DNA from 2 places in the Ureibacillus sp. FSL E2-3493 genome. Region 1 is predicted to be linked to the other one. Evidence: predicted binding sites of a transcription regulator. Region 1 holds the regulator's gene; the other holds the start of a gene.

Region 1 (8,313 bases):
GAACATGGCAATATTGTCGGCTTTTGCGGTATGTGGCTTGTTATTGATTCTGCTCAAATTACAAATGTTGCAGTTATTGATGCTGCGAGAGGACAAGGAATTGGAGAAGGATTAATGAGAGAGGCAATGCGAATTGCGAAGGAACACGGTGTAGATGTTATGAGCTTAGAAGTACGGGTTTCAAATAACGTGGCACAAAACCTTTATCGAAAGCTTGGGTTCCAAGATGGTGGAATACGAAAAGGTTATTATACAGATAATCAAGAGGATGCTCTTGTAATGTGGGTGAATTTAAATGAGTGATCGAATTATTTTAGCAATAGAGACGAGTTGCGATGAAACGGCTGCTGCCATTATTCGAAATGGTCATGAAATTATTTCAAACGTAGTTAGTTCTCAAATAGAAAGTCAGAAACGTTTTGGCGGTGTTGTTCCAGAAATCGCTTCTCGTCATCATGTAGAACAAATAACAATTGTAATTGAAGAAACATTGGAAAAAGCGAACATGCGACCATCGGATTTAACGGCTATAGCAGTAACAGAAGGACCAGGATTGGTAGGGGCTTTATTAATCGGAATTAATGCGGCAAAGGCATTTGCTTTCGCTCATAATCTACCGATTATTCCAGTGCATCATATTGCAGGTCATATTTATGCGAATGCATTAGTGCAACCGATGCAGTTCCCTTTACTAGCCCTTGTCGTATCTGGGGGACATACAGAATTAGTATTTATGAAAGAGCATGGAAGTTTTGAAGTGATAGGGGAAACTCGAGATGATGCAGCTGGTGAAGCCTACGATAAAGTAGCGCGGGTATTAAATATGCCTTATCCAGGAGGTCCCCATATTGACCGACTTGCCCATGAAGCAAATGAAGGAGTAGAGTTCCCACGAGCTTGGCTAGACGATACATATGACTTTAGCTTTAGTGGTTTAAAATCGGCCGTTATTAACTATAAGCATAATATGGATCAGCGTGGAGAAGAAATTATCCCTGAACAAGTCGCAAAAGGTTTCCAAGATAGTGTTGTAGAAGTTCTAACTGCAAAAACGGTTCGTGCGGCAAAGGAATTTAACGTTAAACAAGTCATTGCTGCTGGTGGTGTATCAGCCAATAAAGGCTTAAGAACAAGTTTAGAACAAGCCTTTGAAAAAGAACAGATTCCGTTTACAGTACCACCATTAAAATTTTGTACGGACAATGCAGCAATGATTGGAGCTGCTGCAACCTATATGTATGATGCGGGAGTTCGTGGAGATTTATCCATGAATGGTATTCCCGGTAAAGAATTAAAGAGTTGGATATAATAATGAAGTCACAAATGTTGTGGAGTTATCAACATTTGTGACTTTTTAATATTGCCGAAAAATATACGGAATAGAGTTACGGTGTCGTAAACCGCTATTTTTTGTGTAATTTCCTTTCACTTATTGATTTTTTCATTTTTTGTATAATTTTTCTGAAATCTTATCCACAGGCGAACAATATTATGATGAAATTGTCAAGGCGAACATTCGTACTTATGCACAAACTGGGGATAACTTGTGTATAACTTGTGGTAAACCTATATATAGTATGGATTTTTTCACAAAAGAATGTGGATATTTTTTTATAAAACTGTGGATAATGTGGAAAAGTGTGTTGATATGTTGATATTACTAATCCTTTCATGTGAATAAATTTGTGGAAATTTTTTATCGAAATTTGTCTATTGACCAAGATATATGTAAATTATTTATGAATAATAAAAATACCATGTGCATAAGCACATGGTATAGTTTATGAAATAATGTTTTCTAGCTCTTCATTAAGCTCAAGCCACTGTACTTCCAATTCATCGTGTTGTTGTTTTACTGAATCTAACTCCGATTGATATTTCAAAACTTGTTCGTGATCTTTAAAAATTTCCGGGTCACATAGTTTTTCTTCAATAGTGTTAATTTGTTCATCTAAAGTAGCCATCTTCTTTTCAATGTCTTCCACTGTCCGTCGAATTTGACGCTCCCGTTTTTTTGCTTCTTTATCAATTTGGGAAGTAGAGGATTTGGATTGGGAAGGGGATTCAACCCCTTTGGCAGCTGCAACTTGAGCTTTCATTTCAGCTAATTCTTGTAGTTCCTGCTTTTTCTCCAGATAATAATCGTAATCACCTAAATATTCAAAGGAACCGGTTCCAGATAATTCAACGACCTTCGATGCGATTCGGTTAATAAAATAACGATCATGGGAAACGAAAAGTAATGTTCCTGGATAATCGATTAAGGCGTTTTCCAACACTTCTTTACTATCTAAATCTAAATGGTTTGTCGGTTCGTCTAGAACGAGTAAATTAGCCTTTTGCATCATGAGCTTAGCTAGAGCAAGTCGGGCTTTTTCACCTCCGGAAAGGGAATTTACCGTTTTTGTTACATCATCACCACTAAATAAAAATCTTCCTAATATCGTACGGATATCTTTTTCATTCATAAGTGGCCATTCATCCCAAAGCTCCTGAAGAACAGTCTTATTGCTCTTTAATTTTGCTTGTTCCTGGTCATAGTAACCAATTTGAACGTTTGCACCATATCGAATATCTCCGGAAAGAATCGGTAAATCCTTTACGATTGTTTTTAGTAAAGTGGATTTTCCAACTCCATTTGGACCGACAAGGGCGATGCGATCTTCCCGGAAAATTCGCATATGAATATTTTTCGAAATCGTTTTTCCATCATAGCCAATCATTAAATCATCAATGGAAAGTACATCATTTCCGCTTTGGCGTTCAATTGTAAAACCGAAATTAGCAGAACGTTCATCACCATCCGGAGCATCCATCCATTCGGTACGTTCCAGCACTTTTCTTCGGCTTTGGGCCATTTTCGTTGTAGAAGCGCGGGCGATATTTTTTTGAATAAATGCTTCTAATTTTGCCTTTTCATCCTGTTGTCGCTCGTACAATTTCATATCACGTTCATAGTTTTTTGCTTTTTCAGCTAGATAAGCACTATAGTTTCCAACATATTTTGTTACATGGGTTCTTGATACTTCATAAACAATGGAGACAACTTGGTCTAAAAAGTAACGGTCATGGGATACGATTAAAATCGCTCCTTCATACCCCTTTAAGTAATTTTCTAACCAGCTTAAAGTTTCAATATCAAGATGGTTTGTCGGCTCGTCCAAAATTAATAAATCAGGTTTACTTAAAAGAAGCTTTGCTAACGCTAAGCGGGTTCTCTGTCCACCTGATAGGGAGGAGATAGGTTTATCATAATCTTCGGGATAAAATTGCATGCCATGTAAAACAGAACGGGTATCCGCTTCATATTGATAACCACCCGCTTCTTTGAAATCATGCTGAAGTTGGTCGTACTCTGCCATAACGCGGGCATACACTTCCTCATTGCCATAAACAGCTGGGTCAGCCATTCTTTGTTCAAGGGAACGTAAATGTTTTTCTTGGTTACGAAAAGAGTCGAAAATCGTCATCATTTCATCCCAAATGGATAGTTTCGATTCGAGCCCAGTATGTTGCTCCAAATAACCGATTTTCACATCCTTTGGAATAATAATCTCACCGGAATCATAGGACATTTGCCCAGCGATGATTTTGAGTAATGTCGATTTTCCTGCTCCGTTACGCCCGACTAAAGCTACCCGATCTCTATGTTGAATTTCTAATTTAACGCCGCTTAATATTTCATCTGTCACAAAAGATTTATATAATTGATTTACTTGTAAGACGATCATTTTTACACCTCAGTTCTATCTTAAGTGTAATTGATGAAGAATTCCTTCGCAATGTGGATGCTTTACTTATTTGTACATGTTTAGTAATATGAAATCGATTTCGATTTCGTAATCATTATAAGGGATGAAATTTTGACACTCGAGGAAATGAAAAGTTCCCCGAGAAAAGATTGGGGGATAATGGGTGAAGCAAGAAATGAAAATTCCACAAGCAACGACAAAAAGACTTCCTCTTTATTATCGTTTTTTACAAAACTTTGCCAATGAAGGGAAAAGAAGAATCTCATCACAGGAATTAAGTGAAGCAATGAAAATTGATTCAGCTACGATTCGTCGTGATTTTTCTTATTTTGGAGCGCTTGGGAAAAAAGGATACGGATATGATGTTCTCTATTTACTAGAGTTCTTTAGACAGACCCTTGATCAAGATGAAGGGGCGAACGTTGCCTTAATAGGTGTGGGGAACCTAGGAAATGCCTTTTTAAAATACAATTTTCAAAAAAACCACAATACAAGAATTGTCGTTGCGTTTGATACAAAAGCACCTTATGAGGGAACAGAAGTAAATGGGATTCCCCTTTACCATCCAGATCGTTTAGAAGAAATGTACCATGAATATAACGCAGAATTAGCTATTTTAACGGTATCTTCCCGCTCAGCACAAATGATGGCTGATCGATTAGCTGCTATTGATGCAAAAGGGATTTTAAACTTTACACCTGTCCGTTTAAATGTACCGGATAGTATGAAGTTAATGAATATCGATTTGTCAGTCGAACTAGAGGCATTAATTTACTTAATCCGCAATAGTGACTGACACAAAGTGTTTACATTATGTATTAGCAAATTGCGACAAGATGCGTTAAAATGTACATATATTAGAGGAGGTGGCTACAGTGGTTGTGCATTTAAATGCAATTTCACCATTTGCCGTTGTTATTATTTGTATTGTAGCCCTATTAATTTTTGGACCGAAAAAATTACCTGAATTAGGTAGAGCGGTAGGGACAACCCTTCGCGAGTTCAAAAAGGGAGCAAAAGGGTTAGTAGAAGATGACGAAGATATGAATAAAAAGAACGTTAATGTCATCGAGCAACAAAATGTAGATAAAGAAAACAAGTAAGTTAAGGATGTCTTTTAATATGAATCCAAAAGAACTCACTGTTATTGAACATATAGAGGAATTGAGGAAGCGACTTTTTATTTGCGCAGTTTTCTTTGTTCTAGCTTTAATTGTCAGCTTTTATTTTGCAAAGCCCATCATTCGTTTTATACAGATTAGTGAAGAAGCACAGGAATTAACTTTAAATGCTTTTAAAGTAGGGGATCCCCTTACAGTTTATTTAGAAGTAACGTTTATTGTAGCAATTATCATTACATCGCCAGTTATTCTTTATCAACTTTGGGCTTTTATTACACCAGGGTTGCATGAGATGGAACGAAAAGCGACATTAAAATATATTCCCTATGCATTTTTACTGTTCATCGGAGGACTAGCTTTTGGGTATTTTATTTTATTCCCAAATGTTTTGCACTTTATGATGACTTTATCGAATGACCTTGAAATTCAACAAACGATAGGTATTAACGAATATTTCTCCTTTTTATTTAAACTGGTTGTACCTTTTGGTTTAATATTCGAACTACCAGTTGTCATGTTATTTTTAGCAAGATTAGGGATATTAAATCCACAACTTATGGTTAAATTCCGTAAGTATTCGTATTTTGTTTTATTTGTCATTGCGGTATTAGTAGCCCCGCCAGATATAATTTCTTATATAATGATTTCTATTCCGCTTTTCGTTTTATATGAAGTGAGTATTGTCATTGCCCGAATTGGCTATAAGAAATATCAAGTAGCTGAGGAAAAACGGATACAGGAAGAAAAAGAGGCTGCTCAAAAAATGCAAGTAGAACAATTGTTAGCAGAACAACGACGTCAAATTGAAGAAATGTCAAATCATCAATAATAAAAGCCTATTTTCGAAAGACAAGAACTTTAAAATGTACCCTATAAGATAGACACTTAAAAAAAAGTCTCTCTTATGGGGTATTTTTTTATTTATAATGAAAAAAACAATTAGATGGAGCAGAACTTATGTCGAAGAAATTATTTACTACTTATGAACAAAAATTACTTAAGAAAAATCCTTATGTAAAGTCAGTGAGTGAAAAAGGAATTACATATACAGATGAATTTAAAGCACTAGCCATTAAAGAATATGAAGCTGGAAAAGGTCCAAAGAGAATCTTTGAAGATGCAGGGTTTGATATGGAGGCGGTTGGAATGGAGCGTGTACACTCATCGTTAAAAAGATGGAAAATAGCTTATCAAACGAACGGTGCATCTGGGCTCGAAGATTCTCGTAAATATCATTCGGGACGTCCACTGGAACGTGAATTAAGTTTAGAAGAGAAATACGCTAGATTGGAAGCCCAGAACGCTCTTCTAAAAGCAGAAAATGAACTGCTAAAAAAGATCGATTTAGCAGAAAGGATGTTGAGAAAGAAGAAGTAAAACTCACGGCTGAACAAAAATTTCAGCTGATTTACACAGTCATTAAAAAATATAAATTAAAGCGAATGGTACAACATCTGTGCGTACTAGCTGGGGTTTCACGTTCAGGATATTATCGTTATTTTTCAGAAGAAGCAGCGAACAGAAGACAAGCACGTCATCAAGAGGATGAAAAGGTAAAAGAAGTTATATTAAAAGCATTTCACTTCCGTGGTCGTTCTAAAGGTGCTCGCCAAATTAAAATGACGTTAGAAGACCAATTTAAAATTACATATAACTTAAAGCGAATCCGACGAATTATGAAGAAGTTTCAAATCATTTGTCCTATTCGAAAGGCGAATCCTTATCGACGAATGGCGAAAGCGACGAAAGAACACAGAACATTACCGAACCTTTTAAACCGCCAATTTAAGCAAGGAATCGCTGGAAAAGTATTACTAACAGACATTACATATTTGAGTTACGGAAAAGGAAAACGCGCCTATCTATCAACGATTAAGGACGCCGAAACGAATGAGATTTTAGCTTATGAAGTATCTAATAAATTAACGCTAGATATTGCCCTTAATACCTTAAAGAAATTGAAAAAGAATCGGGTAAAACTATCTGAAGGTGCATTCATCCATTCCGATCAGGGCTTCCACTATACGAACCCTCAATTCCAAAAGCTTGTGAAGAAAATGGGATTAGGTTAGTCCATGTCTCGTCGTGGAAACTGTTGGGATAATGCGCCACAAGAATCTTTCTTCGGTCATTTAAAAGATGAAACAAATATTAAATCATGCGAATTATTAGAGGATGTAAAACGAGAAATAAAGAGTTATATGATCTATTACAACAATTATCGTGGTCAATGGAATTTAAAAAAGATGACGCCTGCACAATACAGACATCATCTATTTCAAGTTGCCTAGCTTTTTTTAAAATGTCCTTTACAAAGGGTACACATTACTTTTGAAAATAGGCTTTTAATTTTATTTTGGAATTTGATCCATGAATTGTTGAAGTTTATCCGCATTTAATTGAACTAACGTAACAAAGCCGTTTAACATCATATGGGCAATAATTGATGTAAGTAGACGTCTCGTTTTATAGTAAAGGAAGGCGAAAATGAAACCGCTAATGGTATATAAAATAATATGCGTAAAATCTAAATGAATGGCCGCAAAAATAATCGAACTAACGATACCAGCTACCCAGAAATTTTGGGTTTGAATTAATGAACCAAAGACTACTCGACGAAATACTAATTCTTCTAATATTGGGCCAAATAACACCGTCGCAAGTATCATAACTGGCGCAATTTCTGTAACAAGCATAATCGTTTCGGTATTTTCACTGCCGTAATCAATGCCAAGGGCCAATTCAATCGTTGCACCAATCGTTTGACCAAGATAAACAAGGAAAAACCCGATAATTCCCCATCCGATGGAAACAGGAATCGATGCTTTTTCTCCTTTAAATACGTTCCAGAAGTTCTTATTTTTACTTATTAAGAATATACAAACTAAGAATGCAATTGCAGCAGTTACTGTAGACCACCAACCAGCTAAGGCAACGCCAGATTGTTGTTCATTTTCCACAAAAAATTGAAGGAAGAATCCCTTAATAGGTGGAATTAATAATAGAAACCCAGATAATTGAAACAATATGTAGGTTAATAAAACGAAAAAGGCTGTTTTTTGGGTTTGGATTTTTGTAGAAGTACTCAATAGTTTATATCCCTCTTTCTAAATCTCTTGTTTAAAACATATAATATAAAGTTAAACTAACAGGCGGGTTGCTCATTTAAGAAAGTACAACCTCTATATCCTATTGTAGAGGAATATGGAAAGAAAACAAAATTTTTTAACGCTTCATACTTGCAAACTTAAAAATAATTCATTATTATAATAATTGTGTTAGCACTCGTAAGAAGAGAGTGCTAATAAGATATACAAACTAAAATTTGTAGGAGGTTGTTTCACTTGTTAAGACCATTAGGTGATCGTATCATTATCGAACTAGTTGAGGTGGAAGAAAAAACAGCATCAGGACTTGTACTTCCAGATTCAGCAAAGGAA
Region 2 (8,313 bases), 1.0 Mb from region 1:
GTTAGATTACTGGACCTTTGGATTTTGTAAGACACATAAAGGGGACATATGGTAAAATCAAATGTACTAAAGGCAAGAAAAGGAGTATTAGGATGGCAGAAAATCTTAATTTATTTGAAGTAAATAAATTGTTTATTCTTGGCCGTCCAATTGTGTCCATTTTTCATAATGCGACAAATATGTATTCGATTGTTCGGGTAAAAATACAAGAAACGAATTTACAATATGATGATAAAGAAATTATTGTGGTCGGCTATTTCCCAAAACTTAATGAGGAAGAATTATATCGTTTTACAGGGGTTTTAAAAAATCATCCGAAATACGGTCAACAATTTCAAGTAGATACATTTGTTAAAGAGGTGCCTGCAACGGAACAAGGCATTATCAATTACTTATCAAGTGATTTATTTTCTGGAATTGGGCGAAAAACAGCCGAAACAATTGTTCATCAATTAGGGGTGGATGCCATTAAGCGAATTATGGAAGATCCATCCGCATTAGATACAGTACCGCGACTGAACGAAGAAAAAAAAGAAACGATTCGCCAAACATTGGAGCAAAATTTAGGTTTGGAACGAGTCATGATCCAATTGAATGAATGGGGATTTGGTCCTCAACTTTCTATGAAAATATATCAAACTTATCGGGAAGAAACGATATCACTACTTACGGAAAATCCATATCGCTTAATTGAAGATGTGGAAGGTGTAGGTTTTGGACGGGCTGATGAACTTGGCAGAAAACTAGGGATTGAAGGAATCCATCCAGATCGGATCAAAGCTTGCATATTTCATGTTTTAACAAATGCAGCATTGTCAGACGGACATGTATACGTAGATGCAGAACAAGTTTTACCCCATGTAAAATCTATTCTTGAACAAAGCCAACCACAGGAAATTCCTTATGATGTAATTTCAAAGGCAATTATTGAAATGCGAGAGGAAGATAAAATTTGTGGGGAAGAAACACGAATTTACTTACCTTCTTTATATTTTAGTGAGATTGGCATCGCTTCGAAAATACTAGAATTATTAAATCAAAATGAAAAAGAAAGATTTTCAAAGGATGAAGTTCGAAAAGCTATTGGTGAAGTAGAAGAACGACTAGAGGTTTCCTATGCTGAAACTCAAGCAAAAGCGATTGAATGTGCTTTAAATTCCTCTGTCATGATTTTAACTGGAGGACCTGGTACGGGGAAAACGACGGTAATTCGAGGACTAGTGGAAGTATATGCTGAACTTCACGGGTTATCGCTAAACCCGAAAGATTATGCAAAAAAAGAAGAGCCTTTCCCTATTGTTTTAGCAGCTCCGACTGGGAGAGCGGCAAAAAGATTAGCCGAGTCAACGGATTTGCCAGCAATGACGATCCATCGCTTGCTTGGATTTAACGGCCAAGAAAAAGAGGAAGAAACGGAACGGGAAGTAGAGGGACGTCTTGTCATCATCGATGAAATGTCCATGGTTGATACTTGGTTAGCCCATCAACTATTAAAAGCTTTAAGCAAAGACGTTCAAGTAGTATTTGTTGGGGATCAGGATCAACTACCACCAGTAGGCCCTGGCCAAGTGTTAAAAGACTTATTGGCTTCAAAGCAAGTACCAACTGTAGAATTAACTGACGTTTACCGACAAGCGGAAGGATCTACGATTATTGAACTTGCCCATCAAATTAAAAAAGGAGATATACCAAATACCCTTTCCAATAAAACGACGGATCGCTCCTTTATAAAAGCATCGGCAGATCAAATTGCTAGTGTCGTTACTCAAGTTGTGAAAAGTGCCCTTGCAAAGGGACAGTCTATTCGAGATATACAAGTTTTAGCACCTATGTACAAAGGTCCTGCGGGAATTGATATGTTAAATAAAAAGATTCAAGAATTAGTTAATCCAAACGAAAATGGTACGAGAAAAGAACTCGTATTTGGTGATGTCGTTTACCGTATAGGTGATAAAGTTTTACAACTTGTCAATCAACCGGAAAGTAATATTTTTAATGGGGATATGGGCGAAGTAATTGCCATAATGCGGGCTAAGGAAACAGTGGAAAAACAAGATTTACTAGTCGTTTCCTACGATGGGAATGAAGTGACTTATCAGCGAAGTGATTTAAATCAAATAACCCTTGCCTATTGCTGCTCTATTCATAAATCCCAAGGAAGTGAATTCCAAACAGTGATTATGCCGATCGTTAGAAGTTATTCCAAAATGCTCCGTCGGAATCTTTTATATACCGGCATTACTCGGGCGAAAAACTTTCTAATTCTTTGTGGTGAACCGGATGTCTTTGCTAATGGACTTTCGAAAACCGATGATTTAATGCGTTTAACGACGTTAAAAGTAAGGTTAAATCCAGAGGAAAGTATGACGAAGGAAGAGCAATTAAAGGATAATGATTCTTCCCAAGACGTAAAGCAATTAAAAGAAGTTGATGAACAGCAAGCAGCTTTTTATGTAAACGGAGAAGTTGTAGCACCTATATTAAATATGGAAACGGCACCTTATATTCATCCACTAATCGGAATGGATGGAGTAACCCCGTATCACTTTCTAGAGGACGACGAAAAGTAAAGGAGTATTATAATGACAAAACTTACACCCTTCCTCATGTTTCAAGGCCAAGCTGAAGAAGCAATTCATCTTTATATAACCGTATTTCAAGATACAAATATTGTTTCACTAACAAAGTATGGGGAGGAACAACCAAGTCACAAAGGGAAAATTGCCAATGCAGTCATTTCCATTCATGGCCAAACCTTTTACTGTCATGATAGTGTCATTACTCATGAATTCACCTTTACACCGTCTTTTTCGATGTTTGTTGAATGTGATTCAGAACAAGAGCTTGAGGAAGCCTTTGCGAAGTTATCGAAAAATGGACAAGTTTTAATGCCATTAGATGGTTATGGGTTTAGTAAGAAATTTGGTTGGGTACAAGATCCTTTCGGTATTTCATGGCAACTTAATTTAAATGAATAATTTATAATTAGACAAAATTCCTACCTCCCATGCATATAGTAGTTCTATGTGAAAAGGGAAGGTGGTATTAGTTGGATCATTTAAATGTTTATCAACATCCTTCTTACAAAGTACGGGTGATTTCAGTCGTTGGAAATAGTCAGATTGAAGTAAAACCAGATTATGCCCAACTGCAAATTGAAGTGGTGACTCAAGGAGAAAATATTACGGAAGTCCAAACTGAAAATGCTAATAAAATGAACCAGGTTATAGAAGCTCTATTGGCTTTAAATATTGAACGCCAAAATATTCAAACGGCTTATTTTAATATTTTCCCCCGCTACGACTATATTGAAGGGAAGCAAGTGTTTAGAGGCTACGAAGTATCCAATGCTATTCAAGTAGAAGTTGATAACATTAGTGAAGTCGGAATGGTCATTGATCAAGCAATAAAAAGTGGAGCCAATCGTATAACGGGACTTGAATTTAAATTAAGAAATGAAGAGGCCTATTATAATAGTGCTTTGCAATTGGCGCTGCAAAATGCCCATGAAAAGGCATTAGCTATCGCTAGTTCTTTGCGTCTTTCTTATATGCCCCAACCGATTGAAATCGTTGAGGAATCTTCAGGAGGACCTATTTTATTGAAAAATGTTGCAATGACCCAACGACTTTCTGAGACACCGATTGAACCAGGTACGATTACCGTTGAAGCGACTTTGAATGTGAAGTATCAATATTAATCGAAGTTTTTATAGAGAAATTTGGAGTGCTATTGGATTAGTACTCCTTTTTTAAAGGGAAAAATAGTCTCCATATGGAATACTACTGAGAGCGTAGAAAAATTAAAATAGGAATGAATATGGAAAAGTGGTTTAAAAGGTGGTCGATTATGGGTAAGTATGAACAAAAAACAAAAAAGACAAATCAAAGCGTAATGGAATTTATTGAATCTGTAGAAAGTCCGAAGAAAAGGGAAGATGCCTACCATCTATTGCAAATTTTTGAAGAAACATCGGGGTTTGAAGGGAAAATGTGGGGACCGAGTATTATCGGATTTGGTTCTTATCATTACAAATATGCATCGGGTCATGAAGGAGATGCTCCTCTTATTGGATTTTCACCTAGAAAAGCAAAAATTAGTTTATATTTTGCCCCTGGTGATACAGACAGAGAAACATTATTAGAGAGATTTGGAAAACATACGGTTGGTAAAGGTTGTGTTTATATTAATAAACTTACAGATATTGATCAAGAAATATTAAAGCAACTCATTAGTCAATCCATTCAATTTTTACAAAAAACGTATCCTCAAAATTGAAACTTTTTTCAATCGGTAACGTAAAACAAATATAGATTGAAATTAAAAAAGGTAGGAGTGCTGAAAATGTCATTTTTTAATAAGATGTTAGCAAGTATTGGTGTAGGTGCTGCAAAAGTAGATACAAAATTAGAAAAGTCATCTTTTGTTGCTGGAGAAGTCATCCGCGGGGAAGTGGAAGTTTATGGTGGTAATGTGGAGCAAAGTATTGATGCCATCTATTTAACGTTATACACAACATATATTAAAGAAATTGATGATCATAAAGTGACAGCAAAAGCTCCAATTCAAAAATTCCGAGTAAGTGAACCATTTACAATTAATGTCAATGAAACAAAAATAATTCCATTTTCATTTACATTACCATATGATACGCCAATTACAGTTGGGAAAACAGAAGTATGGGTTGCAACAGAATTAGATATTCGTAGCGGTGTTGATTCAGATGATAAGGATTACATTGAAATTCGTCCATCTGAAATAGCGTCAAAAATTTTAGATGAAGTTCAACAGCTTGGATTTAGATTACGAAAAGCAGATTGTGAACAAGCTTCTTACAAATATGCTCGAAACTATCCATTCCTTCAAGAATTTGAATTTGTTCCAACTGGCGGAGTATTTAGAGGGAGACTCGATGAGTTAGAACTCGTTTTCCTATCTCAAACAGCTCAGTCTGCAGAAATTCTACTTCAAGTAGACCGAAAAGCGAGAGGTTTTGGTGGATTTTTAGCAGAAGCGTTAGATGTGGATGAAACGAATATAAGAATGACAATTACACAACAAGATCTACATAATTTAAATGAAGTATTAAAACAAACGATTGCAAAATATGCTTAAAAAGAAGGGTGTTCCAATGTTGGAATACCCTTTTCTTATACTTCCCGTGCAAGTTCTTGAAGCTTTTGTCTATCAATAATTTCATAGCCTTTATTACTTTTTCGAATCATGTTTGACTGACAAAAATGGGCGAAGGTATGAAGTAAATGTCGATAGGACACGCCTAAATATTCACTAATTTCCGTATGCTTTTCTTTATAAAAATTACCGTCAGAAGACATTAAAATAAAAGCGGCTAATCGATTTTCAAGGGGATATGCTTGAGTTTGAGAAAATCGGTTTGTCGTTTGTGTCATTTTATTGCCTAAAAATAAGCAAAGTTCCCTTAAAAATACCGAATCAGCTAGTAGTTTTTGTTTACATGCATTATAAGGAATTGAGAAACAGACCGTTTTTGTTACAGCTTGAATCCCTTTTGTATATTTTTGAGCATTTAATAATTCCACTTCCCCCATAAAACTAGGGGAGGTAATAAAATTGATTAACGATACCTTTCCGTTTTTATGTGTGACATATAATTTCGCCTTTCCTTCTACCATGTAGTAAAGGGATTCAGGTAAGGAACTTTCTTGGAAAATATATTCTCCTTTTTCAAATGCACAAACTTGAACGAAGGGGGAAATATCAAAGGAAAAGAAAGATTGAAAGGAATATTGATTCATGTAATCTTCTTTTCGTTTTCCTGTTATCAATTGCACCATTATTCCTCCAATAATCATTACAAAGTTTTGTAGTACAAAACAAAAAATAGAGTAAATTCTGTTTTTAAACGGATTGTCAACAAAAGGGAAATGTGAGATATCTCACATTATTTTAAATGACAACGTGCTATTATTCAATATAGATTGGAGGTTACAGCACGGCTATGAACAATCAACGGTGGTTATCTCAAAATTTCTTTCTATTTTTCTTTACATGGGGCGTATATTTACAATATTGGTCAGGTTGGTTATCAGGTGCTAAAGGATTAACGGTTCAAGAAGTAAGTTTTATTATGGGTTTTGGTTTAGTCGCCAGAGCATTTTCAACGATGTTTATTTATCCCTTTGCTTCGAAATATTTTAGTGATAAAAAATTAACGCTATTGTTAGTAATTAGTTCCTTAATAGCGGCACTATTATACGTACCTTTTAATACCTTTCCAGCTTTATTTGCCATTACATTGATTTTTAGTTTATTTTATCCTTCGTTATTACCGGCTATCGAAAGTAGTGCTTCTACCCTTGTTCAGCAAACAAAGATACATTACGGTAAAAGCCGATCCTATGGTTCTATCGGTTTTGTCATTTCCGTTTTAATTCTAAGTGTGATGATAGGCTATGTAGGGGAAAAGGTGATTTTATGGGCAATGATTGGCTATTTAATGATTATGTTAATTCTTCAAATTATGCCTACGCCGGAAGTGTTATTAGCTAAACCGACAGTAGAAGATCGAAGTCGAGCCTTTTCTATGAGAAGTTTATGGAAAGTTAAAGGCTTTCCTGTAGTCATGATTATCGTCATCCTTTTACAAGGTTCTTTAGCATCCTACTACAATTATAGTTACATTTATTTACAACAATACTTACAAGTAAATACGTTTTATATTGGTATGATTTTGAACGTAGCAGTCCTATTTGAAATTTTATTCTTTTTAATAGCGGACCGTCTCTTTGCTAATAAGAAAATTTCAACTTTATTTTTCATTGCAGCAATTGGTTCTACATTAAGATGGATCATCATTTTTGTATTTCCAAATGTTGGGGCATTTATTTTTTCCCAAACATTACATTCGGTTTCCTTTGCAATGGCCCATTATGCCTTCATCCAATACATTACGAAAAGTTTACCAAAACAACAAATTGCCAATGCGCAAGGGTTGTATTCCGCCTTGGCAACAAGCTTAAGTGCGGCAGTTTTAACATTATTCGGAGGATATTTATACGATATTACGCCGGGTCTTGCATTTTTAGGAATGAACATTTTCACGATTCCAGCAATCATCATCATTTTACTTTCAAAAAAAGCGTATCAAATATAAAAGTCGTCCCTATTTAGGGGCGACTTTTCGCAGTTTTATAAAATATTTCGTTAGTAATCCAAAAGTAATTACGACAACGACAAGAAGAACTTCAAATGTGTAAATAGCCATTTGAGATGGGAATAGGGGAGCCATATAAGCATCCTTTGAAATCATTTTAGAAGATGTCCATGCTAATACCGCTGCGCCTAAAACAATAATAATAGGAAAACGTTCCATTAATTTTGTTACAACGGTACTTCCCCAAACAACAATCGGAATCGAAACGATTAATCCAATGGCTACGAGCAAAATATTTCCATGGGCAGCTCCGGCTACTGCAATAATATTATCTACTCCCATTAATAAATCGGCTAAAAGAATGGTCCCGATAGCTCCCCAAAAATTCTTTTTCGTTTGTTTAACATTGATTTCTTCTTCGGTAAGAAGTAGTTTGTAAGAAATATATAGTAACAATACACCACCAATTAACAATAATCCGTCAATTTCTAATAATTTAACAGCGACTAATGTTAAGACAATTCGTACGAAGATGGCACTAAAAGTTCCCCAAAAAATGACTTTCTTTTGCTGGTTTTTAGGTAAGTTTTTGGCAACTAGTCCAATTAATAAAGCATTGTCGCCAGCAAGAACTAAATCGATGAAAATAATAGAAAGTAAAGCGGTGAAAAATTCAACAGATAATAAGTCCACTATGTATTCGCTCCAATCTATAAGGTAGTCCCCTTAACAAAACAATATATGTTATTCGATTTGTTTTCAGAAGTTTTTTAATTGGTTGAAAGTTTCATTCGTATATGATAGTTTCTTAATAATTTAGATTGGGAGAAGTAGGTGAATAAGGTGATTGGAAAATTAACAGAAAAAGATAGAGAAAAGGTGATGAACTTTGTTCTAAAAAAGCCAGCCGAAAATTTATTTATCATTGGAGATATTGAAGCGTATGGTTTTGAGACAGAGTTTCAAACTGTTTGGGGTCAATTCAATGAGTATGGCGAGTTGATGGCAGTTCTATTAAAATATGAAGGAAATTACATACCGTATGCTGAAGGCGATATCAATTGGGAAGAAATTGCTTCCATTATCAATGGTGACCCGAAAATGACTGATTTATCTGGTTTGAAACCAATTGTAGAAAAATTAGAATCACTAGTAGTAAAAAATATGAAAAGCAGTAA

Evidence for each region. Region 1 encodes Rex, which represses fermentation and respiration genes when NADH is low (regulators of the CRP and FNR family bind a similar motif). Its sites were predicted from a motif close to TTGTGAAATATTTCACAA; they were not measured.
Region 2: the regulator Rex is predicted to act here: its motif matches at 5,907-5,924, upstream of yeiL (transcriptional regulator YeiL).

Annotation. Positions count from the first base shown of each region.
Region 1 is NZ_JBBOPK010000001.1:3,214,695-3,223,007, reverse strand. Features, by position in the region: gene rimI (ribosomal protein S18-alanine N-acetyltransferase) at 1-303, shown strand, start outside; gene tsaD (tRNA (adenosine(37)-N6)-threonylcarbamoyltransferase complex transferase subunit TsaD) at 296-1,309, shown strand; gene MHH69_RS16510 (ABC-F family ATP-binding cassette domain-containing protein) at 1,782-3,731, opposite strand; gene MHH69_RS16505 (redox-sensing transcriptional repressor Rex) at 3,916-4,548, shown strand; gene MHH69_RS16500 (twin-arginine translocase TatA/TatE family subunit) at 4,628-4,855, shown strand; gene tatC (twin-arginine translocase subunit TatC) at 4,875-5,702, shown strand; partial or broken gene MHH69_RS16490 (IS3 family transposase) at 5,831-7,164, shown strand; gene MHH69_RS16485 (CPBP family intramembrane glutamic endopeptidase) at 7,225-7,962, opposite strand; gene groES (co-chaperone GroES) at 8,218-8,313, shown strand, end outside.
Region 2 is NZ_JBBOPK010000001.1:2,183,847-2,192,159, reverse strand. Features, by position in the region: gene recD2 (SF1B family DNA helicase RecD2) at 93-2,570, shown strand; gene MHH69_RS11335 (VOC family protein) at 2,583-2,978, shown strand; gene MHH69_RS11330 (SIMPL domain-containing protein) at 3,050-3,700, shown strand; gene MHH69_RS11325 (DUF1801 domain-containing protein) at 3,850-4,278, shown strand; gene MHH69_RS11320 (sporulation protein) at 4,345-5,115, shown strand; gene yeiL (transcriptional regulator YeiL) at 5,151-5,813, opposite strand; gene MHH69_RS11310 (MFS transporter) at 5,981-7,135, shown strand; gene MHH69_RS11305 (TerC family protein) at 7,145-7,828, opposite strand; gene MHH69_RS11300 (GNAT family N-acetyltransferase) at 7,970-8,313, shown strand, end outside.